Regions from separate parts of the Synechocystis sp. LKSZ1 genome, predicted to be linked through region 1. Evidence: predicted binding sites of a transcription regulator. Region 1 holds the regulator's gene; each other region holds the start of a gene.
What was found. Region 1 encodes NtcA, which controls nitrogen genes in cyanobacteria. Its sites were predicted from a motif close to GTANCNNNNGNTAC; they were not measured.
Positions count from the first base shown of each region.

Region 2: the regulator NtcA is predicted to act here: its motif matches at 4,995-5,008, upstream of ABXS88_RS10565 (ammonium transporter).
Region 3: the regulator NtcA is predicted to act here: its motif matches at 3,074-3,087, upstream of ABXS88_RS04115 (MSMEG_0572/Sll0783 family nitrogen starvation response protein).
Region 4: the regulator NtcA is predicted to act here: its motif matches at 6,087-6,100, upstream of glnA (type I glutamate--ammonia ligase).

Region 1 covers NZ_AP031572.1:564,974-572,976, reverse strand. Annotated here, with positions in the region: gene ABXS88_RS02755 (DUF3084 domain-containing protein) at 1-1,284, opposite strand, end outside; gene ntcA (global nitrogen regulator NtcA) at 1,294-1,971, opposite strand; gene ABXS88_RS02745 (pentapeptide repeat-containing protein) at 2,169-3,293, shown strand; tRNA gene ABXS88_RS02740 (tRNA-Arg) at 3,321-3,394, shown strand; gene ABXS88_RS02735 (UDP-glucose/GDP-mannose dehydrogenase family protein) at 3,396-4,769, opposite strand; gene ABXS88_RS02730 (FAD-dependent hydroxylase) at 4,953-6,185, shown strand; gene ABXS88_RS02725 (DUF2779 domain-containing protein) at 6,363-7,838, shown strand; gene ABXS88_RS02720 (hypothetical protein) at 7,875-8,003, shown strand, end outside.
Region 2 covers NZ_AP031572.1:2,298,129-2,306,131, forward strand. Annotated here, with positions in the region: gene pntA (Re/Si-specific NAD(P)(+) transhydrogenase subunit alpha) at 1-1,473, shown strand, start outside; gene pntB (Re/Si-specific NAD(P)(+) transhydrogenase subunit beta) at 1,582-3,030, shown strand; gene ABXS88_RS10565 (ammonium transporter) at 3,281-4,828, opposite strand; gene ABXS88_RS10570 (DciA family protein) at 5,053-5,616, opposite strand; gene ABXS88_RS10575 (photosystem II reaction center protein I) at 5,740-5,856, shown strand; gene ABXS88_RS10580 (DUF3769 domain-containing protein) at 6,003-8,003, shown strand, end outside.
Region 3 covers NZ_AP031572.1:854,412-862,414, reverse strand. Annotated here, with positions in the region: gene ABXS88_RS04130 (hypothetical protein) at 1-163, shown strand, start outside; gene ABXS88_RS04125 (LuxR C-terminal-related transcriptional regulator) at 167-1,555, shown strand; gene ABXS88_RS04120 (MSMEG_0569 family flavin-dependent oxidoreductase) at 1,687-2,970, shown strand; gene ABXS88_RS04115 (MSMEG_0572/Sll0783 family nitrogen starvation response protein) at 3,151-3,633, shown strand; gene ABXS88_RS04110 (Nit6803 family nitrilase) at 3,657-4,673, shown strand; gene ABXS88_RS04105 (nuclear transport factor 2 family protein) at 4,664-5,095, shown strand; gene ABXS88_RS04100 (MSMEG_0568 family radical SAM protein) at 5,134-6,225, shown strand; gene ABXS88_RS04095 (MSMEG_0567/Sll0786 family nitrogen starvation N-acetyltransferase) at 6,249-6,782, shown strand; gene ABXS88_RS04090 (sll0787 family AIR synthase-like protein) at 6,782-7,753, shown strand; gene ABXS88_RS04085 (MSMEG_0565 family glycosyltransferase) at 7,759-8,003, shown strand, end outside.
Region 4 covers NZ_AP031572.1:1,180,116-1,188,118, forward strand. Annotated here, with positions in the region: gene recG (ATP-dependent DNA helicase RecG) at 1-2,090, opposite strand, end outside; gene ABXS88_RS05640 (prephenate/arogenate dehydrogenase) at 2,142-2,978, opposite strand; gene ABXS88_RS05645 (CAAD domain-containing protein) at 3,162-3,569, shown strand; gene ABXS88_RS05650 (peroxiredoxin) at 3,723-4,157, shown strand; gene ABXS88_RS05655 (transporter substrate-binding domain-containing protein) at 4,279-5,046, shown strand; gene btpA (photosystem I biogenesis protein BtpA) at 5,163-6,023, shown strand; gene glnA (type I glutamate--ammonia ligase) at 6,179-7,600, shown strand; gene ABXS88_RS05670 (hypothetical protein) at 7,729-7,926, opposite strand.

The DNA of each region.
Region 1 (8,003 bases):
TCGGCGGGCCCGGAACTGGGCAGCAGAAAGCAAATAGTCTAAACGCTTTTGAATATCCTCTTCGCTAAAATTAGAGGAGTCCATGGAAATAGTGGCAATGGTTTCCCCGTCCCGAAAGATCTGGCGGTTGGGGGCCACATCGGCAAAGACTCGAATTTCCTCCTCACCCTGGACGTAGTTACCGGCTGAGAGAATACGAACAACGTATTCTTCCCCTGTTTTCAGTTGTTCCGCCAGTTGTTGTACCTGGGCCGTCGTAATACGGACAATGGGGTCATTCCCCGGTAGGGGCCGGGAGGCGGGATCTCGGGTGGCCTGCCAAGCATTGCGATTGGCCTGACGCAGGAGTTCATCCACCGCCTCAATGGCCAGGGTCGGATCAACCACCCGTACAGCCCCAAAGGCTAAGACCTGGCCCCGCAGGAGAGCAATTTTCCGCTCTCGCAGGTCTTGGTAGTTTTGATAGTACTGTTCTAGGACTTGCACCTCTCGGTTCAGGAAACCTAATTGTTTTTCCAGGTCTTGTAATTTGGATTCCCGTTGACGAATATTCCGGTCCTTCAGAGCAATGGATTGGTCAAGACGGTCAATCTGTTCATCCCGTTGGTTAATTTCCGTTTGGAGTTGCTGGCGTTGTTGCTCTAGGGAAGCAAATCGTTTTTCTAGGGATTGGAGACGTTCTTGACGCTGGGCTAGAATTCTATCCTGCTCCGCAATTTTGGTCTGGCGTTTTCCCAATTCCATATCCCGCTGTTTGACCAAGGCCTGCAGTTTGCTCATCTCTTCAATTAACTGCAATTTTTGTTGACGCAGTTGCTCCCGCTCTTTCGTCAAGGTCTGGACATCGGCCTGGAGTCGTTTGGCATCCCGAGAGACCCGTCTCAGCTTGGCTAGGGCGCGATTGTAGTTGTCATCAATTTCCTGACTGCGTTTTTGAACTTGAATTTGCTTGGTTTTGGCGTCAGCTAACTGCTGTTCAATGGCCTTTTTTTCACTACTGGCCCTTTCTAGTTCCGATTGGGCCGTCCGCAACTGTTGCAAAATTTCATCGAGCTTAAAAACCCCTTCCCGCAGGGACTTACTAAAGGTAAACAAAATTCCTAGGGTTGAGGCGGCGATCAGGGTTCCCGTTAGCACCGTCAGTACCACCGCCGTTTGCCGGGGCCGGAGGTCAAAAAGACGGAGCTTGGCCTTGCCCACTTTACTGCCTAAATGGTCGCCGAGCGCGGCAATAATCCCGCCCAAGACAAGTACGGCCGTTACCAGAATATAAGCACTGGTCATCGGGATGGTTTAGGTAAATTGTTGACTGAGGGCAACGGGGTTATGTACCGTGATCTTCTTTTTAAAGATAGAAATCATGTTACTTTCCCGCAGGTCGCCCAGGAGTCGTGTCACAGTAACCCGCGTGGAGCCAATGGCTTCGGCGATGGCTTGATGCGAGAGTTTAAGATCGATACGAATCCCCTCAGGGGTGGGAACTCCAAAATCCCGACACAAAATTAATAAAAAACTCACTAGCCGTGATCCCATATCTCGATGGGCGAGGGTTTCAATCATCATCTCCGTCTGCAAAATCCGAGAAGACAGGCCCTGGAGCATCAGCATCGCTAAATCTGGGTGTTCCTTCAGGGCCTGCTCCACCTGTTCAATGGGGGCCGATAACAGTTCGACGGGGGTAAAGGCCACCGCATGATAAAAACGGTCGGAGCGTTGACCGGTAATTAGGGAAAGAACCCCAAAGACACTATTTTCCCGCAAAAGGGCCACGGTAATTTCTTCACCCGCTTCGTACACCCGCGATAGCTTAACCGCTCCCTTAAGCAAAAAATAGACCCGCTCAGCCGGATCCCCCGGAAAAAAAATCGTTTTACTCCGCTCAAAGGTTTCGACCACCGGCGGGAAGGCTTCATTGCCCAAGCGTCGGAATAGGGCGGTTAGTGGTCTTTCTTGGGTCAGGGACTGGTCCATTCAACCTCACACAAGGGGATAACGAGATAATTTCCCCCAATTCTGTATCGCAATTATACACAAACTCCTGCGGTTCTAGGGGGAGTTGTGCCCCCGGAAGACTAGCAGAAAGGCCCCAGAAAGCCCGATCAATAATAAGCTGGAAATCAGTGGTTAATCCTCCAGTCCGTTTTCTGCCGTCCTCGTCTCTGCTTACCATGCCTGATATTCATCTGCTTGAAATTCAAAATCCCTATGCCAACGGTATTCTCATGGATTTAGAAGCCCGAGTTAAGGCAGAGAATACGGAACAGCCGCTAGTGAATCTCGTTGCCAATCTGAGTTTGCAGGAACAATGGCTGAACTTGGCCAGTGGCCGCCTTAAATTCGCCCTTAAAACAGGACAATTTAACCTACAAATTCACAGCAGAGACTTTACGCCTGCGTTAACTCCCGCGAGCTTTCCACGACTAGCCTCTGTGCCCCCCGAATTTCACTGGCAGATCCTGCCGGCCCCGGGTCAAGCATGGCTCAAACTATCCTCCCAGCGATTGGAGTTAGGGAGTCTACCCCTATCCTCTGCGCCCTGTCATATCATTGCTACCCTGACCCTAGACCCCGTTTCCTTAGTAATTACGGATGCCGAGGGCCTGTGGCGGCCCGATCTGAGTCCCAATAAACACGGCATTATTGAGCGTCTTCTGGCCCAATTTTTAGTTAAACAGGTCTTCCCACCGGCTCTGAGTTGGGTTCAACTGAGTCTCGGTCAGTTGGAAATCTGGGAGGACTTATACCAGGACTATCGCCGTAACCTGGCCACTGGCCAACACCCCAGCCCAGAGGATTGCCAGGCCCTGCGCCAGCAGATTGAACAAATTTACCAGGCTACGACGGAAGATCTCCATGCCCTGGCTCGTCTTGCGGGCCTCGATCCCCAGCTTAATTTAGCCGGCGGGAAATTTGTCGGAGCCAGCCTCCAGGGGATTGAACTGCACCGTAGCGACCTCAGTCGGAGTAATTTTCGGGGAGCAATCTTAACCGATGCCGATCTCAGTGAGGCCGACCTCAGTTTTACCAATCTCAGCGGGGCCGACCTGAGTGGGGCCTACCTAGAAGGGGCTAACCTCCGGGGCGCCGATTGCCATCGCAGTAGTTTAGCCCTGGGAAATCTGATTGGGGCCGATCTAACCGATGCCAATTTGGTAGGTACTTCAGTACAAAATGCCAATTTGACCAACGCCATCGTTACCAATACTCGCTTTGGGGATAATCCTGGTATGACGGCCAGTCTCCAGGCCAGCCTGTTGGCCCGGGGGGCCAAATTTGTAATCCAAAACCCCTAGAACAATGCTATCCTAGGAAAAGTGTTTGGACACGTAGCTCAGTTGGATAGAGCATCAGGTTCCGGTCCTGAGGGTCGGGGGTTCGAGTCCCTCCGTGTTCGTCTAGTTACGACCAATGCCAACATAATGGAAGCCACTCTGCTGAAGTTGGGCCTTGTCGAGGAAGTTACGGCCATCAATGATTAAGGCATGGTGCATCCGTTGACGCATTTTGTCGAAGTCGAGGCGGAGAAATTCCTGCCACTCGGTGATCAGTACCAGGGCATCACAATCATCGGCGAGCATTTCGGGATTGGTTTCAATATGAACCCCGGACAGGCCATGGCTTAACCCTGATTGAGAAACAATGGGGTCGTAGGCCTTGACCTTGGCCCCGAGTCGATTTAGCTGGTCGATAATGCCCAGGGCCGGCGCATCGCGCATATCGTCGGTGTCTGGTTTAAATGTTAATCCCAATAGACCAATGATCTTGCCCTTGAGAATTTTCAGTTCCTGTTGGAGTTTTTCCACCACAATCAAGCGTTGATGTTGGTTGACGTTGACAGCCGCCTTCAGAATTTCCGTGGTGTAGCCGTAATCTGCCGCCGTATGGATTAATGCCGAAACATCCTTGGGAAAACAGGAACCGCCCCAACCAATTCCAGCCTGTAAAAACTTACTACCGATGCGGGAATCGAGGCCAATTCCCCGAGACACTTGGGTCACATCGGCTCCGACCCGGTCGCAGATGTTAGCCACTTCATTAATAAAGCTAATCTTGGTCGCTAGAAAGGCATTAGCCGCGTACTTAATCATTTCCGCGGAACTGAGGTCTGTCACCACAACCGGCACCGGCGGTAGGGAGGGATCTTCAGCAAATTGTCGGTTAACCAGGGGTTGATAGAGGTCTTGCATGAGAGCAATGGCCTTGTCACTATTACTGCCCAGAACAATTCGGTCTGGGTTGAAGGTGTCATAGACAGCAGAGCCTTCTCGTAGAAATTCTGGATTACTCACCACATCAAAATTTTCCACCAGGGCCTTTTTGTCCCCAGGCCCTGTGGCCCCGTAGCGCTCCTTCAGGCCCTCTAGCACAATCATCCGCACCCAGTCCCCAGAACCAATGGGCACCGTCGATTTATTAACAATAACGCGGTAAGACTCATCTAAATGGGCGCCAATCCCCCGAGCCACGGCCTCGACGTAGCGGGTATCACTCTCTCCCGTTGGCAGGGCCGGTGTCCCGACGGCAATGAAGAGAATTTCGCCGTGCTGAACGCCCTGGGCTAGATCCGAAGAAAAATCGAGGCGGCCAGCCTGCATATTGCTGACCATTAACTCTGACAGGCCCGGTTCATAGATGGGGGACTGCCCGGCCTTCATTAGCTTGACTTTTTCCTCATTGTTATCCACACAGATGACCTGATGGCCGATCTGGGCTAGACAAACCCCGGTGACTAAGCCTACGTAGCCCGTTCCAATGACACACACTCGCATCGCTAACACTCCGTTGAATCCGCGATTATTGTGGCCTGTTTCTGAATACAACGCAAGCAAGGATTAACGTTTTTCGTGATCTGCCTCATCTCCTCAAGAGAAAGTCAGTCTTGAATGCGACCTTGCTCTCCCTAAACAGTTAAGTCACAATACGATGTAGTTCCTTATAAAGACAATACCGTAATGCTCTCCGAAATTCCTCGCCCAGCACCTAACACGACGTTTGACCTGGTTATTGTGGGGGGAGGCATTGTCGGGACAACCCTCGCCTGCGCCCTTCAAAACACGCCGTTAACCATTGCCATTATCGAGGCCTTACCGGCAGAACAGGCCCTGTATAAACCCCAGGCCTACGCCCTTTCCCTACTGTCCAGCCGTATTTTGGCGGGGTTGGGCCTCTGGTCACAAATTGCGCCCCAGGTCGGTCATTTTGAGCAGATTCGTCTATCAGATGCCGACTATCCTGGCGTTGTTCCCTTCTCCCAAGCAGATCTCCAGACCCCGCACCTGGGTTATGTGGGAGAACATCGCGTCATTCTCTCGGCCCTACAGGAAAAATTAACCTCCCAGGCCCGTGTTTATTGGTTTCGGCCAGCAGAGGTGATTGCCGTTGACTACACCGAGGCCGGGGCCTTGGTTCAGATCCGCCATCAGGGCCAGACCCAGACCCTCTCGACGCAACTCGTCGTTGGGGCCGATGGGGCCAAGTCCAGAATTCGTTCCCTAGCCGAGATCAAAACCCGGGGCTGGAAATATTGGCAGTCCTGCGTCGCCTTTACTATCCAACACCAAGCGCCCCAAAATAACATTGCCTACGAACGGTTTTGGTACAGTGGTCCGATGGGAGTATTACCCTTGCCCGGCCACCGCTGTCAGATTGTTTGGACGCTTCCCCACGCCCAGGCCCAGGCCCTGCTACGAGCTGAGGAGGCTGATTTTCTCCGACAACTCAAGCCCCGTCTCGGGGAGGATTTTGGCGAGATTCAACTCTGCGGGGCCCGTCGTCTGTTTCCCGTCCAACTGATGCAGAGTAACCGCTATATTCAACCCCACCTGGCCCTGATTGGCGATGCGGCCCATTGTTGCCATCCGGTGGGGGGCCAGGGCCTCAATTTAGGTCTGCGGGATGCGGCGGCCCTGGCGGAAGTGTTGGAACAGGCCCATCGGCAAGGCAAAGCCCTCGGCAGTTTAGCCACGCTCCAGGCCTACGAACGCTGGCGGCGGCCCGAAAATTTCGTCATCCTCGGGTTTACCGATTTTCTGGATCGTTTCTTTTCCCATCGGATTGGGCCCCTTGTTGCGGTTCGACGTTTAGGACTAGAATTTCTACGGCACGTCCCCCCGGCGAAGGTGCTGGCTCTGCGACTCATGACCGGCCTCTTGGGCCGTCAACCTCAAATTGCCCAACGGAGTTAAAATCCTTGGAACCGAGCGATAAGATTCCCGCTAACATTCTCGTGTCCGGGGAGTCGTTGCCCTTTATGATAAGTAAACATCTGAGCGTATTGATTTTAAGCCCTCTCCTGTCCGGAGCTTGGCCAGAGCTCGACTCAATTTACCCCTAAAGGCTAAAGACTTATGGACCAGGCCAATATGTCTTTTCCGATCAGTAAAACCTACTTTTTGGCAGGGTTACAATGTCCGAAGCGGCTGTGGCTCGCAATTTGCAAACCAGAATGGGGAACGCCGCCTTCCATTGCGGAGCAACAGCGCATTAAACAAGGTCTGGCCATAGGGATCGCCGCCCGTGAATCTTTTCCAGAGGGAATTCTGCTCCAGGGAACCTTAGATGTTGTTCTAGAGCAGACGCAACAATTAATTGAACAGGGCGTAACTTGCCTGTTGGAACCCGCCTTTATCTTTGATGATATTCTGGTTCGCTGTGATGTATTGCGGAAATTACCGACGGGCCACTGGGAAATTATTGAAGTCAAGTCTTCTACCAAGGTTAAAGAGGAACATATTCCCGACCTGGCCCTACAGCAGTACGTTCTAGAGGGCCTGGGCCTAGTGATTGAACGCACTAGCCTCATGTCCGTTAATCCCTTGGCTCACAATTGGCAGGATGTTCAGGAACGATTCAATATTAATGATGTTACCCAACAGGTACAGGCCTGGCTTAAACAACTCCCCCAACGTCTAGGGGAGTTTCGTTATTTACTGAGCCAATCTGACCCCCCTGATACCCTCGTTGGCAAGCATTGTGACCGACCTTATCCCTGCGTCTTTAAGGCCCATTGCTGGCAAGGTATTCCCTCCTTATCGATATTCAATATTCCCCGCTTACCCACCCACAAACTCCAGCAATTACTCGAGCAAAATATTCTGGAACTGAAGGATATTCCGGCTGATTTTCCTCTGACAACGGCCCAACGAAGTTTTGTGGAGCGCATGATTGCCAATCAACCGCTGTACGATTCTGCGGACATCCAGGCTAAGCTGGCCCAACTCCAATTCCCTCTCCATTTTTTCGATGTAGAAACGCTGAATCCGGCCATGCCCCGTTTCCCCGGTCTGCGTCCCTACAGCCGTTGTGTCTTCCAATATAGTTGTCATATTCTGCGGGATTGGCATACCCTCGAGCATTACAGTTATCTCCATCCTGTCAATAGTGATCCCCGCCTTTCCTTGGTCGAATCTCTCATGAATCATATTGAGCCCCAGGGGTCAATTGTGGTTTATAACCAATCCTTTGAAGCTTCAGTTCTGCGGCAATTAGCCAGTGACTTTCCAGAGTATGCGAAACCCCTCCAATCGATCATTGACCGCCTTTGGGATCTGCAACTGATCTTCAAACAGACTTATCATCATCCCGGCTTCCAAGGTTCCACCTCCCTGAAACGAATTCTGCCGGTGCTTGTGCCGGCCCTCTCCTACGATTTCCTAACAGTGAAAAGTGGTCAGGAGGCCCCCTTGGTGTGGGAGGCGATGGTAGCCTGCGAAGATCCCCAGCAACGAGCAGAAATGATGCAACATCTTCAGGACTATTGTTCTTTAGATACCCTGGGTATGGTAGAAATTTATAGATTTCTGGTCACTCTCATGAGATCAGAGGGCCTTGAAATATAGTCGAATATCGTCAGTGAATACCTAGAGGACGTTCCCTTGTTAATCGACCTCCGACCCTGGCTTGTCTATTTTGAACAAAACGCTGTCAAACCGCCTTCTATTCCTTGGCATCTACAAGTGGCCTTGACTCCGGAAGAGCGACAGTGTATTGCGCCCTCTATTGCG
Region 2 (8,003 bases), 1.7 Mb from region 1:
GATACGGTCAAGAAATTGCAAAAACTCGGTTTTGAGGTCTGGTTAGAGTCGGGGGCCGGAGAACAAGCCAATTTTCCCGATGCCCTCTACCAAGAACAGGGCTGTCAGATCACCCCGGATCGACAGAAACTCTTCGAGACTGCTGATATTTTGCTCAAGGTGCGCCAACCCTCTCTAGAAGAGGTAGAGGCCCTGCCCCTGGGCAAAACCCTGATTAGCTTTATCTGGCCCGCCCAAAATCCTGCCCTTTTAGAACAATTGGCTGGTAAACAAGCGACGGTACTGGCCATGGATGCCGTACCACGCATTAGTCGTGCCCAAAAGTTAGACGCCCTCAGCTCCATGGCCAATATTGCTGGCTATCGGGCCGTCATCGAAGCGGCCAACCGGTTTGGCCGTTTTTTCACGGGCCAAATTACGGCGGCTGGAAAGGTTCCCCCTGCTAAGGTTTTGGTGATTGGAGCTGGGGTCGCTGGCCTGGCGGCCATTGGCACGGCGAAAAGCCTCGGGGCCATTGTCCGGGCCTTTGATACCCGTCCCGTCGTCAAGGAGCAGGTGGAAAGCCTTGGAGGAGAATTCCTGGAACTTCAGTTTGAGGAAGATGGCAGTGGCGCAGGCGGCTATGCCAAGGTGATGAGTAAGGAATTTATTGAAGCTGAAATGGCCCTATTCGCCGCCCAGGCCCAGGAGGTCGATATCATCATCACCACGGCCCTGATTCCCGGTAAACCTGCGCCTAAATTGATCACAGAGGCCATGGTTCAGAGTATGCGCCAAGGCTCGGTCATTGTGGATCTCGCGGCGGAACAAGGAGGCAATTGTGAAGTCACCAAACCGGGCGAGGTTTACGAATACAACGGCGTGACGATTATCGGTTACACGGACTTACCGAGCCGTATGGCCAATCAATCCAGCCAACTCTATGGCACCAACCTTTGGCATTTACTCAAGGATATGGGGGGGGCAGAAAACTACACCGTCAATACCGAAGATGAGGTGGTGCGCGGGGCCTTGGTTTTACACGAAGGTAAGATCACCTGGCCGCCACCTCCCCTCCCTCAAGCGCCCCCCCCCCCTCCCGCTACAGCTTCATCAGTTATCTCGACAGGGGCCACAGAACCTGCACCAACTGGTAACAAAAATCTGGTTTGGCTGCTGTTGGGGGCCTTGGCCCTGGTGGGCATTGGTCTAGGCGCCCCGTCTTCGTTCCTCTCTCACCTCACCGTCTTTGTGTTGGCCTGTGTTGTGGGCTGGCAGGTGATCTGGAATGTTGCTCCGGCCCTGCATACCCCCCTGATGAGTGTCACCAATGCCATCAGTGGCATCATTATTATCGGCGGCATGCTCCAGATTTCTGGCCCTCTCCAAAGCCCAACCACAATTCTGGGGATAATTGCCATCCTAGTCGGCACCATCAATATTTCCGGGGGCTTCCTGGTAACCCAGCGAATGCTCAAGATGTTCAGAAAATAAGTTTCTTGAGTTCAAATGACTAAGCCAAGGACAATACTAAAGCACTGCAACCGCGCTGAATTCCCTTGGCTAGCAAAAATTTCCGAATAGTTCATTCCTTTGCCCATTATGTCCAACAGCTTACAGACGGTGGCCTATATTGCCGCCAGTGTTCTTTTCATTTTTAGTCTAGGGGGCCTGGCCAATCAGGAAACCGCCCGACGGGGAAATTGGCTTGGTATCGCCGGGATGGTTTTGGCCTTTATCGCTACAGCTCTGAGTCCCCAGTTTCAGGGTTATGGGCCTCTAGTAGTGGCCATTGTGCCGGCCGTGCTGGTGGGTTTTCTGCTGGCCTCCCGTGTTGCCATGACCTCCATGCCTGAGTTGGTGGCCATTCTCCATAGTTTTGTCGGACTAGCGGCCGTATTGGTCGGGATTGGTAACTACCTGGCCCCGGAGGCCGGTTTGACAGGAGCAGAGGCCACCATTCACCAGATTGAAATCTATCTGGGCGTTTTTATTGGGGCTGTCACTTTTACCGGTTCCATTATCGCCTTCGGCAAACTGCGGGCTCTGATTAGTAGTAAACCGTTACTTTTACCGGCCCGTCATTTTTTAAATCTTGGCCTGTTAACTGCCGTCATCATTCTGGGCTGGCAGTTTATGGTTCTGGACAACCCCCAGGGCCTAAATCCCTTGCTGATCATGACGGGATTAGCGGGACTTTTAGGAATTCACCTCGTCGCGGCCATTGGGGGGGCTGATATGCCCGTTGTTATTTCTATGCTCAATAGCTATTCCGGTTGGGCAGCGGCGGCGGCAGGTTTTATGCTCTCCAACGACCTGCTAATCATCACTGGGGCATTGGTAGGCAGTAGTGGGGCCATCCTAAGCTACATCATGTGCCGAGCCATGAACCGTTCTTTCCTGAGTGTGATTCTTGGGGGCTTTGGTGAAGGGGCCAGTGCGGTGTCAGGCCCTAAAACCGACAATACGCCCGTCGGCACGGTAACAGCTACCACCGTCGAAGACGTAGCGGAACTCCTCAACCAGGCCCAGAGCGTGATTATTACCCCTGGTTACGGCATGGCCGTGGCCCAGGCCCAGCACGCTGTTTCGGACATTACTAAACTGCTCCGGGGCAAAAAAATCCCCGTTCGGTTTGGCATTCACCCGGTGGCGGGGCGTTTACCGGGCCACATGAACGTCCTTCTCGCTGAAGCCAATGTGCCCTACGACATCGTACTGGAAATGGACGAAATTAACGAAGATTTCCCAGAAACTGACGTTGTTCTCGTGATTGGGGCCAATGATACGGTCAACCCCAGTGCCCTGGAGGATCCCCAGAGTCCCATTGCCGGAATGCCCGTCCTAGAAGTCTGGAAAGCTAATCATGTTGTAGTCATGAAACGGAGTATGGCCTCGGGCTATGCCGGGGTAGAAAATCCTCTGTTCTACAAAGACAATACCCAGATGCTTTTTGGGGACGCCAAGCAAAACGTCGATGCCATTCTGGCTTGTCTCCGGTCTCATCAAGATGCGGGAGCAAAGGCGGCCCAGGTGCCCCTAGGCGTCTAATACTACCTCTCTGGAGCCTTCCACCACACAACTGGTACCTATCCTGTCCTCCCCTTTGCAAGGGGAGGTGCCGAAGGCGGAGGGGTAAAAAATCTGTAGTCTCCTAGTTTGGAGGATTAGACTAGAGGACATTGGCGGCAATTAGGGCCCTCAAAAAAGGAGAGTAGAAAAAGCCCAAATCTGGACTTAATCTACTCATCCCAACCACGATTATGAAGCTCAAAAAAACTGGAGCTTTCGGCGGCCGAGCTTACTCAGCACCACTCCCCACAAAGGCATCAACATCCTTCACAAAACCTGTGTAGGCTTCCATGCCGTGTTCGCCAATATCCAGACCCATGAGTTCCTCGTCCTTCTTGACTCGAATTCCGAGGGTTTGTTTCAGGATAAACCAAGCCAGGACACTAAAGGCAACGGTAAAGGCCCCAATGGCCACAATCCCGATAATTTGATTGATTAGGAGTCCAACGCCACCACCGTAGAACAGACCACTAGCCGCACCTTCCGCAGGAGCAATGGGGTTTTTGGGGTCGGCCAAAAGACCCACTGCGAGGGTTCCCCAGGTACCATTAACCAAGTGAACAGAAACCGCACCTACGGGGTCATCAACCTTAATACTGTCGAAAAAGCCAACAGCATAGACAACGAGGATACCGGCAATACTACCGACTAGAATCGCTCCCCAGTAGGAGAAAACATTACAGCCTGCAGTGACGCCGACTAAGCCCGCCAAAATACCATTAATGATCATACTGAGGTCGGGCTTACCATCCTTTGCCCAGCAAGTCGCCGTTGCGGCAATCCCTCCGGCGGCCCCCGCCAGGTTCGTGGTCACAGCAATGTAGGCACAATCTGGAGAAGCAGCTAATTGGGAACCGGGGTTAAAGCCAAACCAGCCAATCCAGAGAATTAAACAACCAAGGGTCGCAATACTGAGGTTATGGCCGGGAATCGCACTAGGACGACCATCAACATACTTGCCAATGCGAGGCCCGAGAATAATAGCTCCCACCAGAGCGGCCCAACCACCAACGGAGTGAACCACAGTAGAACCAGCAAAGTCACGGAAGCCTAGAGTACTAAGCCAGCCACCTCCCCAGGCCCAGTGGCCGGTGATGGGGTAAGAAATCCCTACTAGGAGCAGACTGAAGATAATAAAGTCAACAAATTTAATGCGCTCCGCCACCGCCCCAGAAACGATCGTGGCGGCGGTACCAGCGAAGGCTACCTGGAAAAGGAAAAAAACGGGAACGGGCAGGCCTTCGGGGAAGGGCTTGAGGCCATAGGTCTCTGAGGCACCACTCACAAACCAGCCACCAAGGCCCAGGAAGGGACTGCCGTCTGCACCAAACATCAAAGAAAAACCAATGGCCCAGAAAGCAATGGTAGCCAGAGCAAAGACGATCAGGTTTTTGGTCAAAATGTTAACGGCATTTTTTTGACGACAGAGGCCAGCCTCCAGCATACAAAAACCGGCATTCATGAAAATAACCAAAATGGCCGCGATTAGAATCCAGATGGCATCTAATGTCCCTTTCAGGGTAGCGACATTTGCGTTAACACTTTCAACGGTGATATTGACAACTTCGGTACTTTGGGCAGTCGCCGCTGCATGCCAGGCCACGACAATAAGAGCAGACAGAGGAACGCTGGCAAACCAGTAGGAAGTAAATAAAGGCTGGAGGAAACCCAGTCCACTGCGCCAATCTTCCTGGAGAGGTAATTGCTGACGGGATCGAACCCTGTCCGCGGAATTAACATAATCCACGGTCTTCTTCGTTAGAATCTGCTTAGACATCTTGATTTAATCGCTTACGTTTGACTAATTAATCTCTCAAAGACCCGTCTCATCCGGTATAAATTCGGACTAAAAAGGGGGGGAAATACCGAAGAAATGAAGGTTCCTAGGGATTTATCAGGTGTTAAGACTTACAGATTATTTATATTTTCTTTACTTTCTTTCTGTATTTTTAATTACAGAAGCAGTTCTAAGGCCCACTTCTTTCGGTCTCGGGACTGGTATCAATCTCGACGCTGGGCCAAGGTTTTCGTCCACCGTCGGCGAGCACAGCAGGCACAAACAGACCAACGGGCCAGGGCCAGGGAATCAGTGGGGGCCTGACATTGGGGACAACTAGGTAAGACTTGCCGCCGTTGTTCCATCACAGCTAGCCAACGGCCCAGGGCCTGCTCTGGATCCATCACGGGCTTTTGCTCGGGAGATTCTTCAGGAAAGAGTGTTGTCAGAGGTGGGGACGTTTCTGGCTCTGTCGGATTCGCATCGGGACGCCATTGGTACCACTGCCCTGGAGAAAAACGCAGATCCTGGAGGGGGTCTGAGAGATGGCGATTGAGTTGAGTCAATAGTTGAGGACGTTGGAAGCTCAGGGTCTGGGCCCAAACAGGGGAGGCCGTGGCAATCCAAAGTACCTGCTGGCGAAGGGCAATGGGGCGAGTATGCGAGTAGATCTCAGGCGTTACTACCTGACGCCAGGCTATCAGCGTTTGCTGGTAATGACGCAGGTGCTCCCAGTGGGGATGCTGTTGCAAATTACCAAGAAGACCGGACAGGGAGTTGAAGGACATGGCTATCACAAAGCCGCAGGGGATGGCCCTGATTCTAACGCTGACGAGGAGCCGAAATAGGGTACAGTAAGGCAAGGTAGCATATCATCCCCGTCCATAATCATCATTTTTTAAGGAGCACCTATGTTAACCCTCAAAATTGCGGTCTACATCGTTGTTGGCTTTTTTATCTCTCTCTTTATCTTTGGTTTTCTCTCCAGCGATCCCACCCGTAACCCCGGTCGCAAAGACTTTGAATAGGCATCCACAAACATTACTGGCCTTGAGTTACGCTAGACAGCAGGGACGAGAACGTTCTCGTCCCAGTTGCTTTTTTGGCACAATCTTTAGCCAAATCAGTCTTCATTACTGCTAAATATTGACTGTTAGTCGCCCCGTCGATCTAGATGCCCCCCTTTGTTGTCCCTCCTCCCCCGGCCCAAGTACAGTACGTCAGTCCAAGGGAAACGGATACCCGTCTCGTTGCTGAAACAAGAGGATCGTCTATATCGCCCATTCCTGCTGAGGTTCCTACGGTTGTAGAGTATCATTACGCCGCTCCCAAACCGACTCTATCTTCTCCCCTTCCTCCCCCAGCCCAGGCCCAGCAACTAGGACAACCCCTCTCAGTCCACACGGAGGGCACCCAGGGATGGAAGCCATCCTCGACAACACTCCAGCCCATTGTTGGCCTTGGTCAGGCCCAGCGCCTAGTAACCCAAGCTCGGCAGGGTACGTCCCAGGAATTTGTTATTACTCCTGAAAATCCCTCACCAGCACCAGCCGTCAAACCCGCCCCCCCTCCAGAAGTGGTGGAACTCATTTCTGACCAACAAGAATACGATAGTGAACGCCAAATCGTTACCGCCACCGGGAATGTGGTGATGCGGTTTACCAATGGGGTGCTGCTGGCCGACCGCCTACAGGTTAACTTGCCGGATCGTTTTGCCGTGGCTGAAGGCAATGTCACCTTAGAGCGAGGCGACCAAACGCTTAAGGGCCAACGTTTTGAGTATTTTTTTGTGTTGAATAAGGGGGTCATCTATCAGGCCAACGGGGATATCTACCAACCGACAACCGGCCGGGATCTGTCCCCCACCCTCCCCACCGACCCTGGGGGTAGTATTATTTCTGGCAGTACTCTCAATGAACGCTTGGCCGCCAATCAGCCCGTCCAGAATATTACGGCAACGGATGGCTTGGGAGTAGCGGTCGGTGGCGGTCTTAGCCTTAATCAATTCGGGACTGCAGGGACTCCCGGTACGTCTGGGGGCCAGGTCAATCGTCTGCGCTTCCAGGCCGAGCGAGTTGATTTTGATGCTGATGGTTGGAATGCCAAGAAAGTCCGGATTACCAATGATCCCTTCTCACCACCAGAGTTAGAAGTTCAGGCGGAAACCGCAGACTACTATAATGTGGCGCCCCAAGTCGATGAGGTGAAACTCAGTGGTTCTCGGGTTTTACTTGACCAAACGACCTCTCTCCCCTTCCAAGATCGTCTAACCATCGACCGTCGTGACCGGCAGCCAGGGGTTCTCAGCATCGGCTATGATGGCCAAGACCGGGGCGGGTTATTTATCCAATCGGGCTTTACGCCCATTGATACCAAGCAGGTTCGTTTCCAAGTCAAGCCCCAGTACCTGATTCAAAAGGCCCTTTTTCCCGATGCCTTTCCCCAGGCCAATCAGAGTGAATCGACAGTGTGTGCCCTTTGTCCTTCGGTTTTTGGCCTGATTACGGACCTGGATGTCAGCTTCAACGAGCGGATGCGGTTGATCAATACCCTTAATTTTTCTAACCTCAATCTTGATGAAGTAGACAATTCCCTGCGGGCTAAATTGGCCCTGCAAAATAAAATTGGGCCGATGGATAATCCCCACGACCTGCGGGTGGAATACAATTACCGCGAACGTCTTTTCAATGGTTCCTTAGGCTTTCAAACTGTAAACCAAAGTCTAGGGGCAGTCTTAGTCTCTCCCACCATCAACTTGGGCGACCCTAGTTTTCGTCTCAGTTATCAATTTTCCATCCAAGACATTCAGGCCGACACTGATCAGGCCGCTCTCCTGAGTCCTAATCGGGAAAATAACCTAGTCACCCTCCTACGCTACCAAGGGGCCGCTTCCATCAATAAGGATTTTCTTCTCTGGGCTGGAACCCAGTTACCCCTGACACCAGAAGAAGGCCTGCGTTATTCTCCACGCCCCGTGGTTCCCTACCTATCCCTAACAACGGGGCTCACAGGGGTTAGTAGTTTTTATAGCGATGGCAGTACTCAGCCGTCCCTAACCGGCAGCATTGGCTTATTTGGCCAGTTTGGTCATTTTTCCCGGTCCTACCTCGACTATACCGGCTTCAATATTACCTACTTCCAAGGCATTCGGGGGGAGGTATCGCCTTTTCTGTTC
Region 3 (8,003 bases), 290 kb from region 1:
AGTCGTCAATGACCGCTTCGCCAGTTTGAACTCAAGATGTGCAGGTGAGCCAGGTGTCCTCAATGTAAGCAAACAAATCGAGTATGAAGATAAGTTCGTAGCTTTAACTACAAAGCTAGCCCTGGAACTAAGGCTCAATGGAAAGAAAGTTGTCCTTATGTAAACAATGTCAGCCCTACCGGGTAGACTGCTTAACTCAGCCCAACTCCTCTTTGATTTGCAGCAAGCTAACGAAATTGCTCAGTCGTTTGCAGGGTGTCTGGAACCGGATTTAATTGCTCGATCGGTGACAGAAGGATTGGTAGAGCGCTTTCGTTGTGCCTTTGTACGGATCTGGTTACTAGAACCAAATCAATCAATGTTGCGTTTGGTCGCTTCATCGGGGATGTATACCCGCACCGATGGCTTTTTTGGACGGGTGCCCATGGGTGCCTATAAGGTCGGCAAAATTGCCCAAAATCGCGTTTCTTTTCTGAGTAACAACCTGCCTGAAGAATCCTGGGTGGGCAATCGAGAATGGGCGATCGCCAATCAAATTCGCGGCTTTGCGGGATATCCGCTTGCCATTGGTCATCGAGTTATTGGGGTGTTGGCCATGTTTAGCTGTCAGCCCCTGGAATCGGAGTTTCTGGAAGTGCTGCAAACCCTCAGCACGATCGCCACCGTTGCCTTGGATACTGCCATTCAATACCAGCAAGAAAAGCAAAACTGGCAACTTTCAGCAAACAATAGCCCCAGTCAATTGGCCCTCTCCGATCAAATTGCGAAGATTCTCAGTAGTGCTCGGCTAACCATGCTTGGTACAGAACAATCGCTCTCCCTGGCGATTAGTTTTCTGCTCTTGAAAATGGCTGAAACCTTAAATTGTGCTTCCTATGCCCAACTGGTTTATCGGGAAGAGTCTGTTTCCCTGGAAGCTACAATTTCGACTTTGGCGACAGATTCTACTGTTCAGATCCAGGCAAGGCTTGGAGAGATTAAACTGTTGGCGTCAGTTCTGGGGGGGCAACTCACAACCCAGCCGATCTCCCATCAGCGCGCTTTACAAATCAGAGTAGATTTGCCCTACGTCTGGGAACTATCCGAATTAAAGGTAGAAATTACCTGCGTCTCTCCTGTATTGCAATTGGCGTTGACTCAAGTCGCCGTCAGGGCAGGTCTCACCCTATGCACAGATGCAGAAGTTCCCTTATTGACTGACAATCCCAACGCAGTGGCGGGCGATCGCAACGTGATCTGGGTAACGACCTCTTACCCCTGCCCTCAGGGAATTCAATCCAGGATTGACCTGTCGATTCAGCCAGCTCAACTGAGACAGGTGGTTGAAGCGGTGACCCAGGGATATCCCTGGGGAGTTCGAGCCAATGAGTTGACAGAGCGCGAATTGGAAATTCTCACATTGCTGACTCAAGGACATCGAGATCGCAACATTGCAGAAGCGTTGCTCATTAGTGAAAGCACGGTCAAATTTCATCTCAACAACGTTCTCTCTAAGCTGAAAGCTCGCACCCGTTACCAGGCAATTTACCAGGCTATCCAACAGGGGTGGATTTAGCGACAACCTATCACTATCGCTAGACTTGGGATTTCCGTATCTATAAATACAAAGGCTTTCAAAGGTCAACTTTAGGCTGACTGTCAGTTGATTCATAACATTATCCACAACAAACAACTGATCTACACCCTATGAGAAATCACTATTCGGTGGTTATCGTTGGCGGCGGGCAGGCTGGGCTTTCCATAAGCTATTGCCTGAAAGAACGCGGCATTGACCATCTTATTTTTGAAAAAAATCAAATTGGGTATGCCTGGCGAGAAAAGCGCTGGGATAGCTTCTGTCTGGTCACACCCAACTGGCAATGTCAGTTACCGGGATTTCCCTATCCGGGGAGTGACCCCCAGGGATTCATGGTGAAAGATGAAATTGTCCAGTATATCCAAGCCTTTGCGGCCTCCTTTGAGCCACCGATTCGAGAAGGTGTAGAAGTCTTGCGGTTGTGGAAAGACGAAACGCACAATCGGTTCGAACTCCAGACCTCAATCGGCACCTACACGGCAGATCAGGTGGTAATTGCGACAGGCGGCTATCACCAGCCCAAAATTCCTCGCATGGCGGAGCGACTCCCCGCCACAGTCCAGCAAATCCATGCGTCGGAGTATAAAAATCCAGATGCATTACCACCGGGAGCCGTGCTGGTGGTTGGCACTGGCCAATCGGGCTGCCAGATCGCCGAAGATTTGCATCTGGCCGGTCGTACCGTGCATTTAAGTATGGGCAGTGCGCCGCGATCGCCCCGTCGTTACCGGGGCAAAGATGTAGTGGACTGGTTGGATCAGATGGGATACTACGACTTGCCGATTGACGAGCATCCCCAAAAAGATAAAGTCCGCGCCAAGGCCAACCATTACTTAACTGGACGCGATGGCGGGCGGGAGATTGACCTGCGGCAGTTTGCCAAGGAAGGGATGCAACTGCACGGACGGTTACAGCGGATTCATGGGACAGAACTTCAGTTCAATCCCGACCTGAAGCAAAATTTAGACCAGGCCGATGCCGTCTCCGAAAGCATTAAACAGACCATCGACGCTTTCATTGCCAAAAACCACCTGAATGCCCCCACTGAACCACCTTACCATCCCGTTTGGCAACCCACCGAGGAGCAACCTGTGATCGATATTGGGGCCGCCAACATCCAGACCGTGATTTGGTGTACGGGGTATCAAACAGACTTTAGCTGGATGGATGTGCCTGTGTTTAACGGCAAAGGCTATCCCAGCCATGAGCGTGGCGTAACTCCTATCTGGGGGCTGTACTTCCTGGGGTTGCCCTGGCTGTATACCTGGGGTTCGGGGCGATTTTCCGGCATTGCGCGGGATGCAGTCTATCTGGCCGATTATCTTGCGGCTCGGCGACGGATTTCAACCAACAATGCCTGGAGTGTAGTGAATGAATTTTTGCTGGGATCGTAGTCACGACCACCTATCGATTTAAACAGGTATGACAGGCCGATCGCCCCGGCCTCAGCCCATTGGCGATCGCTAACCTGACCCTATGGGTAGTCTTCTGGACTCTGTAACTGGAGATACAAATCCTCGTCCTGGCAACCCAGTAATGTGGCTGGAAATCCAGCAAAACAAAAGGAAGCAATTATGGCTGAAGTGACTGCCCCAGCGCATCAAACTGGTGATTTCTTTGTTGATTACGAAGAAAAGGTTTTTCCCGATGTCAAAGCCGAACCGGGCGAAAAAGCCCTGGTGACGTTCCACACTGTTGCCTTTGAAGGCTCGATCGGCTTTGTCAATTTACTGCAAGCCACCCGACTACAGCGCAAGGGGTTTGAAACTTCAGTGCTGTTGTATGGCCCCGGCGTAACCTTGGGTGTGCAACGGGGATTTCCGAAACTCGGTGATGCCGCTTTTCCAGGACACCAAAACTTCAATGAACAATTGACCAAGTTTATGGCGGAAGGTGGCAAAGTCTATGCCTGTCGCTTCGCGCTGCAAGCCCTGTATGGTCACGGCGAACCCTCGTTGATTCCCGGCATTCGCCCGATTAATCCGCTGGATGTGCTGGATTTGGTCTTGCTGCATCGCAAGGATGGAGCCTTCATTCTCGATACCTGGACACTCTAGGATTTTTACCCTTCCAATCACCTATGGATTATTCACGCATTGTTCGTGCAGCGGCAGTTCAAATCAGTCCAGTGCTGTTTAGTCGCGAGGGCACCACTGAGAAAGTCTTGCAGGCAATTGCCAAAGCCGCAGGGGAAGGGGCGCAACTGGTAGTTTTTCCCGAAACCGTTGTGCCCTACTATCCCTACTTCTCCTTTGTGCAACCACCTGTGCTGATGGGCAAAGAACACATGCGGCTGTACGAAGAAGCGGTGACTATTCCAGGGCCAACCACCGATGCCGTCAGTCGAGCTGCCCGTTCCTACAATATTGTCGTTGTCTTGGGAGTCAATGAGCGCGATCATGGCTCCCTCTACAACACCCAACTGATCTTTGATGCCGATGGCACCCTGTTGCTGAAACGGCGCAAGATCACCCCGACCTACCATGAGCGCATGGTCTGGGGGCAGGGCGACGGAGCCGGACTGCGAACGGTGGACACCACAGTGGGACGGCTGGGAGCATTGGCCTGTTGGGAACATTACAATCCCCTAGCTCGGTTTGCCCTGATGACGCAGCACGAACAAATCCACTGTGCCCAGTTTCCCGGTTCCATGGTCGGGCAGATTTTTGCCGATCAAATCGAAGTCACCATTCGCCATCACGCCCTGGAATCGGGTTGTTTTGTGATCAATGCCACCGCGTGGCTGTCACCGGAACAGGTGGGGCAAATTACCCCCGATGAAAAGCTGCAACGAGTCCTCAGCGGCGGCTGCAACACAGCCATTATTGGCCCAGAAGGCAATCACCTCTGCCCGCCTGTGATCGACGGGGAAGGAATGGCGATCGCCGACCTCGACTTCTCCCTGATCACCAAGCGCAAAAGGATGATGGACTCCGTTGGTCATTACTCCCGCCCCGACTTACTGCAACTGCATACCAACCTGACCGCTCAACCCCTGATCGCCCCCACCCCTGTCTCAGACTTAGCCCAACTGGATTTGCCCGTTCCAGACGCGAATGCCGTTTCACCTGCGTTCACCCTGAATGAATCACCATGAAACCTCCCCTACCCCCGTTTACCCTCGAAACCGCCAAAGCCAAAGTCCAAGCGGCTGAAGATGCCTGGAATACCCGTGACCCAGAACGTGTCGCCCTCGCCTATACCGAAGATTCCGAATGGCGCAATCGGGCTGAGTTTTTGGCTGGACGCGCCCAGATTGTCGAGTTCCTAAAGCGAAAATGGGCGAAAGAGTTGGACTATCGCTTGAAAAAGGAACTGTGGTGCTTTATGGAGAATCGCATTGCCGTGCGGTTTGAGTACGAATGGCACGATGATTCCGGTTTCTGGTATCGCTCCTACGGCAATGAGAACTGGGAATTTGCTGACAATGGGCTGATGATGCGCCGATTCGCCAGCATCAACGATATCCCAATTCAAGAATCCGATCGCAAATTTCGTTGGGAGCGGCAACCCACATGACTCAGCAACGGAATCAGCCATCGATCAGTCAGCTACACTTGACGAAGCAAGAACTCATTGCCCAACTGCAAACCTATGGCTTGCAGTGGATTGAACCCACATCGACCGTGATGGGTCGCAAGGGGGGCGCGGGCCCGTCGGATCACAAAGCCATCACCATTGATGACACCACGGTGATGGTGCCGATCTTTACGGAGTCGGCGACGCGATCGCCCTATGCCGCTATGCTCGACTCCACCCCCGGTCAGGCCAAGTTGCGGTTTCAGGATCAAGACATCGCCCAGATTTCCTTTCCCCAGCGGCCTCGGTTTTATGACCTCAGCACCGCCGACGGCATTCCCTACTGGAAAATTGCCCTACTGCACAGCCGTGATGTGTTGGCAACAACGGTGCTGCAAACCTGTATGCGCTACAACGACAAAGCCACCTCTTGCCAGTTTTGCGCCATTGGCCAGTCGCTAGAGGCAGGGCGCACGATTGCCCGCAAAACGCCCGCCCAATTGGCGGAAGTGGCTGCAGCTGCGGTTCGGTTGGATGGAGTGCGGCAACTGGTGATGACCACTGGAACACCCAATACTAATGATCGAGGTGCTGCGTACTTAACCGAATGTGCCAGAGCTATCAAAGCCAGAGTCGATTTGCCGATCCAGGCTCAATGTGAACCACCAGAGGATTTTGTCTGGTTTGAGCGCATGAAAGCGGCAGGCATTGAGAATTTGGGGATGCATCTGGAAGCCGCCGACCCAGCGGTTAGGGCAAGAATTATGCCAGGAAAGGCCTCTGTGCCGTTAGCTCATTACTTTGATGCGTTTCAAGCTTCTGTCAAGGTATTTGGTTGGGGACAGGTCAGCACCTACCTCTTAGCCGGTCTAGGGGATAGTCTAGAAACGCTGACGGAGCTGTGCGATCGCCTGATTCAACTGGGAGTTTATCCCTTTGTAGTTCCCTTTGTTCCGATCAGTGGTACGCCTCTAGCTCAGCACCCAGCACCCAGCAGTGAGTTTATGCAGGCCATTTATGAGCGGGTAGGGGCGATGCTGAAGCAATCCGGACTGAGATCGACCGATATGAAAGCTGGATGTGCCAAGTGCGGAGCCTGTTCTGCTCTTTCAAGTTTTGAAGCAGCTTAGGTATTCATTACACTTCCAGAACAATGACTCACTATCAATTCAAACTAGCCACCACCCCGGAAGAAATCACTACGTACTTTGCTCTGCGTAAAACCATTTTTGTACAGGAACAGCAGCTTTTTCAGGGCAGTGATGTGGATGAAATCGATAACATTGCCTATCCCATCATTGCAGTTCACCCCAGAAACATGATTCACTCGAATTTTGGCAAGCCAAAAGATGAGATTGTAGGGGTTGTACGAATTTATGAAACCAAGCCCGGCTTCTGGTATGGTGGACGATTAGGCACCCATCCAGACTACCGCAAGGGCTGGCAAATTGGTAAAGGCTTAATCTACAAAGCCGTCACAACCGCTAATACCTGGGGATGTGAACAATTTTTGGCTACCGTTCAACTGCAAAATGTCCGCTTCTTTCAACGGTTACACTGGCAATCCGTGGATGAGATGACCATTTGCGATCGCCCCCATCACCTAATGCAGGCCGATTTAAACTATTACCCGGCTACTAACGAAGTTCGTCCTGCCTTACCGTTTCAAGTCAGGGAAGCTTCCTGATGCTAGCTGCTCTGATTGCCCAGTTGCAGAACTCCATTGGAATTTTGCATAAACAAGACATCCAGACGGCGCTGAGTATCCTCAAGCCAGAAATGCTCCAGATTTTGGCGGATATACGCCCCGGGGATGACTGTGCAGCTATTCCCGATGGCGACGGGTATTTGTTGCTGGCCAGTGAAGGGATGATGCCGTTCTTCGTAGAACAAGATCCCTGGTTTGCAGGCTGGTCTGCGGTGATGGTGAATGTCAGTGATATCTGTGCTATGGGTGGACGGGCGATCGCTGTCGTGGATACAATTTGGAGCCAGTCTCTTGAGCAGGCTCAACCCCTTTGGGCTGGAATGCAGGCCGCTGCCCAGGCCTATAACCTACCGATCGTCGGTGGGCATACCAACTGCCATAGTCCCTACAATGCTCTGTCAGTCTCTATTCTGGGACGAGCGACGCGATTGATCACCAGCTTTGACGCCCAACCCGGTCAACAATTGCTGATGGTGGTTGATCTCAACGGCGCAATGCATCCCACGTTTCCCTTTTGGAATGCAGCAACAAAAGCAGAACCTACCCGGTTACAAACCAACCTGGCGCTGTTACCTCATCTTGCAGAAATAGGGCTTTGTAAGGCGGGTAAAGATATCAGCATGGGAGGGATCATCGGTACGACGCTCATGTTGCTGGAAACCTCTGGCAGGGGTGCGGTTTTGAACCTGGAGTCGATTCCTCGACCAGCCAGCACACCGTTAGAAACCTGGCTGACCGTTTTTCCCAGTTACGGTTTCCTGCTGAGTGTTGATACGGCCCAGGTAACGCTGGTACAAAAGCTGTTTCGCGATCGTCAGTTGACCTGCGAGGTGATTGGCGAAATCAACTCTGGCAGTGAATTGGTGTTGCAACTTCAGCAGGAATCGATCAGTTTTTGGGATTTTAACCACCGTCCCCTGACTGGATTTCACCCTGAAGGAACGACGTAGGTTTTATGCGCATTGCTCTGTTGACCTACTCCACCAAGCCTAGAGGGAGCGTTATCCATACTCTAGAACTAGCAAATGCATTGCATCATGCAGGTCACTCGGTTTGCATTTATGCCTTAGACAAAGATGGACAGGGATTTGGACGATCGCTGGACTGCTCCTATCAACTTGTTCCTGCCAGTGTAGCTCCTCAGAGTATTGATCAACTGATTCAACAGCGCATCAATGAATTTGTCAATTTTTTAGATCA
Region 4 (8,003 bases), 620 kb from region 1:
AGTTGATGAAGCTGAGACAGGCCAAAGCGTTCGGCGTTTTCGATGAGCATCACCGTGGCATTGGGAACATCCACCCCTACCTCAATCACCGTGGTGGAGACAATAATTTGGGTTTGCTGTTCCCGAAAGGCCGTCAGGGCCGCATCCTTATCTGCCGCCGCCATGCGGCCATGTAACAGACCTAGACGAAAGTCAGGAAAGACCACTGCCGACAGACGCTGGTATTCCTCCACGGCGGCTTTGACATCTAATTTTTCCGACTCTTCAATCACCGGAAAAATGATATAAACCTGGCGGCCCTGGGCCACCTCTCGACGGATCAGGTCGTAAGCCTGGAGGCGTTCCTTAGACGTCAACACCATGGTGGTAATCGGTTGACGGCCGGGGGGCAGTTCATCAATTTGACTCACTTCCAGATCCCCGTGCAGGGTCAGGGCCAAGGTGCGGGGAATGGGAGTGGCGGTCATGGTTAAGACATGGGGCGTCTGGCCCTTGGCTAAGAGTCTGGCCCGTTGCTGAACGCCAAAGCGGTGTTGCTCATCAATCACCACCAGGCCGAGGCGATTGAAATTAACGGCATCCTGGATCAGGGCGTGGGTGCCAACCAGTAGGGGCAATTCCCCCGTGACCAACTGTTGGTGAATCTGTCGTCGTTTAGCAGTTTTGGTCGAGCCAGTGAGCAGTTCGACAGGCAGATAGAGAAGATTAAACCAGCCCACTAATTTACGGTAATGCTGTTCCGCCAACACTTCCGTCGGGGCCATCAGGGCCGCTTGATAGCCCGATTGAATCGCCGCGAGGATGGCAAAGACCCCCACCACGGTTTTTCCTGACCCTACATCTCCTTGTACTAGGCGATTCATGGGGGCCGGGGCTGTTAAATCCTGGAGAATCTCCTGCACCACCCGCTGTTGGGCCTGGGTTAACTGGAAAGGCAAAATCCCATGGAAGCGTTCCATCAACTCACCCTGGGGCGTTAGCACGACACTCTGTTCCGTCTGCTTTTGCTGGTAACGACGATGCAAAAAGCCCAATTGCAGGTAGAAAAATTCATCGAAAATCAGCCGCCGCCGGGCCGGTTCTAAATCCTCTCGGTTTTCAGGAAAGTGGATATTGGCAATGGCCGTGGGCAGATCAATCAGTTCGTATTTTTCTTGCAGTTCCGAGGGTAGGGGGTCGGTCAGTTGAGGCAAGGCCCCAAGACAAGTTAACACCGTCCAGCGCACCATGTCCGCCGTTACGCCTTCCGTGAGGGGGTAAACCGGTAGAACGCGGCCCACCTTGAGGGATTCAATGGGGGCATTACTGCTATCTAGGATTTCAATTTCTGGGGTATCGAGGGTAAGGCCATATTTATTGGCTTTGACCAGGCCAGAAGCCGCAATCACGACTCCCGGCGCGTAGAGCTTTTTCATGCGCTCCTGCCAGCCTTTATTGGCAAAGCGTTGCCCCGCATAGAAACGATTCAATTTAATGCGGCCCGTGGCATCCCGAATTTGGACTTCAAAGATATTCAGGTTTCTATTTTTAGGACTGGTAAAACAATTACTGCGAATTACCCGGCCGATCAGGGTAACAGTTTCGCCAGGAACGAGATCCACAATGGCTACCTGTTTGGCGTAGTCGATGTGGTCACGGGGAAAGTAAAACAACACGTCCCGCACGGTTCTCAGGCCGAGTAGGGCCAATAATTTAGCGCGATGCTGGCCAATTTCCTTCACCTGGATCAGAGGCGTGGTTAGAGCCAGGTCATAAACCGCCGGGGCCTGGAGGGCCAATGTTTTAGTCGGGGGCGGGGCGGGAGCTTCTAGGGTTTGTCGCAGGTCTTGTAAAAAACGACGAGTCTGGGCTACCAGGCTTTGGCGATGGGCCAGACTGAGGTGGGGATACTGCTGAAAACGTTGAAACAAGTCTTGCCAGCGTTGACAGGCCTCCGTTGGCGCTTCGGGGGGAGGGCCAACCTGGAGACTTAGAACTAAAAATTCACTAAAACGATGGCGATGGCCCTGGAGGTCGAGAAAACCCCGCTCAGCCTCAAGGGCCAGAGCCTTTTGCAGGCGGAGCCAATCGGGGGAAGCAAGGTCAGTCACGGAAGCGTCCTAGGGCGGAGAAGAGGGCCAAACCCAGTATAAATCCTGGTCTTAGAGAAAGGGGGGACGTTCGGCTTGGGTACGTTGGAGATACTGATACAGCACCGCCCAGTCCTCTTGCTGGAGCCATTGCACCACTTGGTCTAAGGCTTGACGATAGACCGTCAGGGACTGGAGTAAGGCCGTCCGATTAAACTGCGCCATCATCAGGCCCAGTTCTGGATTACCGCCCCCGACTCGACTGGTATCCCGAAAACCCGAACTGGCTAAGGTTTGGGCCAGGGCCAAGATCTGGGGGTCGGCTTCTTGCCCACAGGTGGCAATTAAACTCGCACTGACCATCACTGGCAGATGGGAAATCCAGGCAACGGCTTGGTCATGGGCCTCGGGAGAGCAAATATGCACCTGGGCCTGTAGGTCATTCACTAAATTAATTAGAGTGTCGAGGTCGGCGGCCAGGGTCTGCTCCGTGGGGGTGAGAACGTAGGGCGCACCGACGAATAAACCACGTTCGGCCGCTTCGATGCCCTGCTCGGCAGTACCAGCCATGGGATGCCCACCAATAAACCGGGGCCAATGGTCTTGACAGGGCAGAACGATGGCCGTTTTAACCGAACCCACATCCGTCACTAACGCCTGGGGAGAGAGGTGGGGCGTTAAGGCCTGGAGGACGGGGAAAATCTGGGCAATGGGGGGGCAGAGGACAATCACGTCCGCCGAAGCCAAAAGTCCTAAATCCTGGGAGGCCTGGTCTACGGCCCCGCGTTCTATAGCTCGCTGACAGGTACTAGTTTGGCGAGATACGCCTAAAACTTGATGGCCCTGAGCCCGCCAATCAAGGCCGAGGGAACCGCCAATTAAGCCTAAACCAACAATACCAATGATCATTTCTAACCCTGACAGGGATTAACTTTGGCTTCCTAACCTGTAACGTCTTTTTACAGCCGGCCATTCTCAGACGATCAGGGCCTTGAAGGTGTCTGATAATATGGGCAGAAGCAAAAGAGTGACCTATTCTTAAGGCAACGATTTGCTATTGTTGTTCAATCTTAACAGAAGGACTTGTGGAAGATGGAATCTAATGTTGAACAGAAAACGGTTTCCCCTGGCGTAAAAACCGACAAGGGCCCGTTGGCGATGGGAGGTAAATCTCCAATCACCGACCAAGCTTGGCAAGAATGGTTACAGCCGGTTTGGGAAACCCTGGGTAAAGTCCCTGAATACACAGGCCAGTTCTTTGCCGATAATAAACAACCCCTTATTTCTTTAGGCATTATTCTTTTAGGTATCGTTAGTGTGAAAATTTTGGTTGCCATCCTGGCGGCAATCGATGATATTCCACTCTTAGCACCCATGCTCCAGCTCATTGGCTTAGGCTACAGTGCTTGGTTCGTTTGGCGTTATCTTTGGAAAGCCTCCAATCGTCAGGAGCTGCTTTCTGAATTTGAGGCCCTTAAAAATCAAATTTTTGGCAGTTAGTATTGTCTGTGCTGTTTCTTAGCCTCCGGCTTGCTGAGTCGGGGGCTTTTTCCTGAGCTGGCGACCGTCTCCCCTTGAATTTTCAGACATCCCAGGCGTAAGATCGCAGTGTTCTTGTGCTTTCCAAACTTTATTGAGTGATTACGAGGCATTATGGCTTTAGCAATCGGCACGGTTGCCCCCAACTTTACGACCCTCGATGATGCAGGGAATAGCATCTCCCTCTCGGATTTTTTGGGCAAAACTGTTGTTCTCTACTTCTACCCCAAGGATGACACTCCTGGTTGTACCAAAGAGGCCCAGAGCTTTCGGGATAATTTTGCTGAATATCAAAGCAAAGAAATGGTGGTGCTCGGCGTGAGTCAAGATGATCAAGTGTCCCACCAACAATTCAAAGAAAAATATGGCTTGCCCTTCCAACTCCTGGTGGATACGGATGGGGCTATTACCCGCGCCTACGATGTCGATGGCGGCGGCTACTCTAAACGGGTAACCTATATCATCGATAGCACCGGCAAAATTACCTACGTCGATGACAAGGTTAACACTGGCACCCATGCTCAGGATCTGCTCGGAGTCGTCGGCTAGCTAGGCGATTGCTCACAAAGTTTATACCGGCAAGTCCCCCAGTATTGGGGGATTTGGGGGCCCACATAGACTTTTCAAACATCCTCTTACCCGGATTGCCCATTTAGCATCCAAGCCAAGGATGAAATTAATATCTCTACTCACCGTTTTGATCCTGGGTTGGGGTCTTTTTCCTAGTACAGTGGTAGCGGAGTCATTGGCAGTTATTCTGGCTACGGGCCACCTACGCATTGGCGTTAAGGATAATCTACCGCCCCTGGGATTCCGGGATAGTCAGGGCCAACTTCAAGGTCTAGAAATTGATCTGGCCCGCAAACTTACTCAAGAATTACTGGGTCTGGACGCTCAAGTCGAACTGATTCCCCTCCTCAACCAAGAGCGTCTGCCGGCCCTGCTGGAGGGGAAGGTTGATCTGGTCATTGCCCAAATGGGAGCCACTCCCAACCGAGCCCGTTTGGTTACGTTTAGCCCTTACTACTATTTAGATGGCACGGGCCTGCTGATGAAAACATCAACCCACGTCTCTGCTATCGCTCCTAGCAAAATTGCGGTCTTGCAGGGGTCTAGTGCTATTGCCGTTCTTCAGGCCTGGCGTCCTCAGGCCGAACTCATCGGTGTTGCTTCTTACCAAGCGGCCCTGACCTTATTGGAAAAAAATCAAGTAGATGCCATCGCGGCGGATAACACTGTCTTGGCAGGCCTGCATCAAACCCTTCCTGGTTATCAGTATCTCCCATTGCGATTGTCGGGAGAGCCCCTCGCGATTGCCATGCCCAAAGGTCTACAGTACCAAGACCTCCACCAGCGGATTTATCAAATTCTAGAACGGCTTCAGGAATCAGGGTGGTTAGCTGAGCGGATTCAATATTGGGGATTGCCCCACTTTTAAGGCCTAAAGCCTCAGCGCTCCCTTGCCGACGGCCGCCTTAGGGTAAAATTTTAAGTTGGCGATTGGCCCTTAAACTAAGCGCGGCTCCATGGTGGTGCATTAGGACTTTTAGTGCAGTGGATTTAATTCAGACCTTCCAAACTCGCAACCCGATTATTGGCGTTGTTCATTTACTCCCCTTGCCCACCTCTGCTCGTTGGGGAGGGAGCCTTAAGGCCGTGATTGAACGGGCCGAGCAGGAGGCAACGGCCCTTGCCGCTGGTGGCGTAGACGGTATTATTGTGGAAAATTTTTTTGATGCGCCTTTCACCAAGGGCCAGGTCAACCCAGCGGTGGTGAGTGCCATGACCTTGATCGTGGACCGGATTATGAACCTCGTCGTGGTTCCAGTTGGGATTAATCTCCTCCGTAATGATGCCACTAGTGCCATTGCCGTAGCGGCTTGTGTTGGGGCCCAATTCATTCGAGTCAATGTTTTAACGGGGATCATGGCCACAGACCAAGGGTTAATTGAGGGCCAGGCCCACGAACTGCTCCGTTTTCGCCGGGAACTAGGATCGGAGGTCGCTATTTTGGCGGATGTGCTGGTTAAACATGCCCGCCCCCTGGGAACGCCCAACCTCACTACCGCCGTGCAAGACACTATTGAACGGGGCCTAGCGGATGGCGTGATTCTTTCCGGCTGGGCCACGGGGAGTCCTCCTAGCCTAGAGGATTTGGAATTGGCCAAGGCCGCCGCCAAGGAAACGCCGGTTTTTATCGGTAGCGGGGCCAACTGGGACAATATTGGTCAACTGATGCAGGCCGCTGATGGGGCGATCGTCGCCAGTTCCCTCAAACGCAATGGGCAAATTAATGAACCCATTGACCCGATTCGAGTAGCTCAGTTTGTAGAGGCCCTGCGAGAAGCGACCCAGTTCAAACCTGGGCCCAATTCAACCTTGACCCCAGATTCTGCTAAAAGCCGGATTTTTTAAGATCTTGGAAACGATTTCCAAGACCTTCCCCTTGGTTTATCCCCATTAAAGAGACCGTATTTGGTATCTAAAGATACATTTTTGCAGAAAACAACTCTCTAGGATGGAGGACTTGGAGCGATATAAATCTTTTCCTAATTGCATAAGGAGTTACGATGTCTAAAACACCCCAAGATGTTTTACAGTGGATCAAAGATGAGCAGATCAAGATTATTGACTTAAAGTTTATTGATACGCCTGGTATTTGGCAGCATTGTTCCTTTTATTACAACCAGTTAGATGAAAGTTCTTTCGTAGATGGGGTTCCCTTCGATGGCTCCAGTATTCGGGGCTGGAAGGCGATCAATGAATCTGATATGTGTATGGTGCCCGATCCCAACACCGCCGTCATCGATCCCTTCTGTAAAGAGCCGACCTTGAGCATGATTTGCAGTATTAAGGAGCCTCGTACCGGTGAATGGTACAACCGGGATCCTCGCACGATTGCTGCTAAAGCGGCTGAATATCTCCGTAGTACAGGCATTGCCGACACGGTTTACTTTGGCCCTGAAGCTGAATTTTTCCTCTTCGATGACGTTCGCTTCGACCAAACGGAAAACTCCAGCTACTATTATGCCGACAGCATAGAAGGTCGTTGGAACACTGGCAAAGTCGAAGAAGGCGGCAACCTTGGCTACAAACCCGGCTACAAACAAGGATATTTTCCCGTTGCGCCGACCGATACAGCTCAGGACATCCGGACGGAAATGTTGCTGACGATGGCGGCCTTTGGAGTTCCCATCGAAAAGCATCACCATGAAGTGGCTACGGGCGGTCAAAACGAACTGGGCATCAAATTTGACAAACTGGTCAACTCCGCTGACAACTTGATGGTCTACAAGTACGTCATCAAAAATGTTGCTAAAAAATATGGCAAAACTGTCACGTTTATGCCCAAGCCGATCTTTAACGACAATGGTTCAGGGATGCACGTTCACCAATCTCTTTGGAAAGATGGTCAACCCCTCTTTGCCGGTGATAAGTATGCCGGTTTTAGCCAAATGGGTCTTTGGTACATCGGTGGTATCCTCAAGCACGCTCCCGCCCTGTTGGCCTTCACGAACCCCACCACCAATTCCTACAAGCGCCTCGTCCCTGGTTTCGAGGCTCCGGTGAACCTGGCCTACTCCCAAGGTAACCGCTCAGCTTCTGTGCGGATTCCCCTCTCCGGTGGCAACCCCAAAGCAAAGCGTCTGGAATTCCGTTGTCCTGATGCAACTTCTAATCCTTACCTAGCCTTTGCCGCTATGCTCTGTGCCGGTATTGATGGCATTAAAAACCAGATTGATCCCGGCGAACCTCTAGACGTTGATATCTACGACCTCAGCCCGGAAGAATTGGCCAAGGTTCCTTCGACTCCTGGTTCTTTGGAAGCCGCCCTGGAGGCCCTGGAAAAAGACCACGGCTTCTTGAGCGATACTGGCGTGTTTACTACCGATTTCATTGAAAGCTGGATTGAGTACAAACTCGATAATGAGGTGAATCCGATGCGTCTGCGTCCTCACCCCTACGAGTTTATGCTTTATTATGATTGCTAAGGTTTCGGCCCTGTCAGTCAGTTTTAACCACTCCTCCGGGGGTGGTTTTTTGTAGCCCAAAAAGTAAAAGAGCAGACAATCTACTCTTTTAGGATCTTATTCATGAGCTGATGAATCCTGTCGCGATTCTAGCTAAGGGAGGCATGGCTCCGGTCATAAGTGGTACAAAAGCTCGAATGGGGTTTTCCTTGAATGGTACTCCAATAATTTTCTTCAACTTCAACACCAATTTCTGCCGCCGCCCGATTGAGCATCGATTGCTGACGGTTTTTAATCATTTGATGGTGGCGCATCATTAAGGCCCGTGCTTGTTGTTGAGTAGACATTTCTTCTATCCTCCGATTGATTTTCGGTCGCTACGATTGCATTTGTTTTACCCTTGATATTATTTATAGCATAAAAT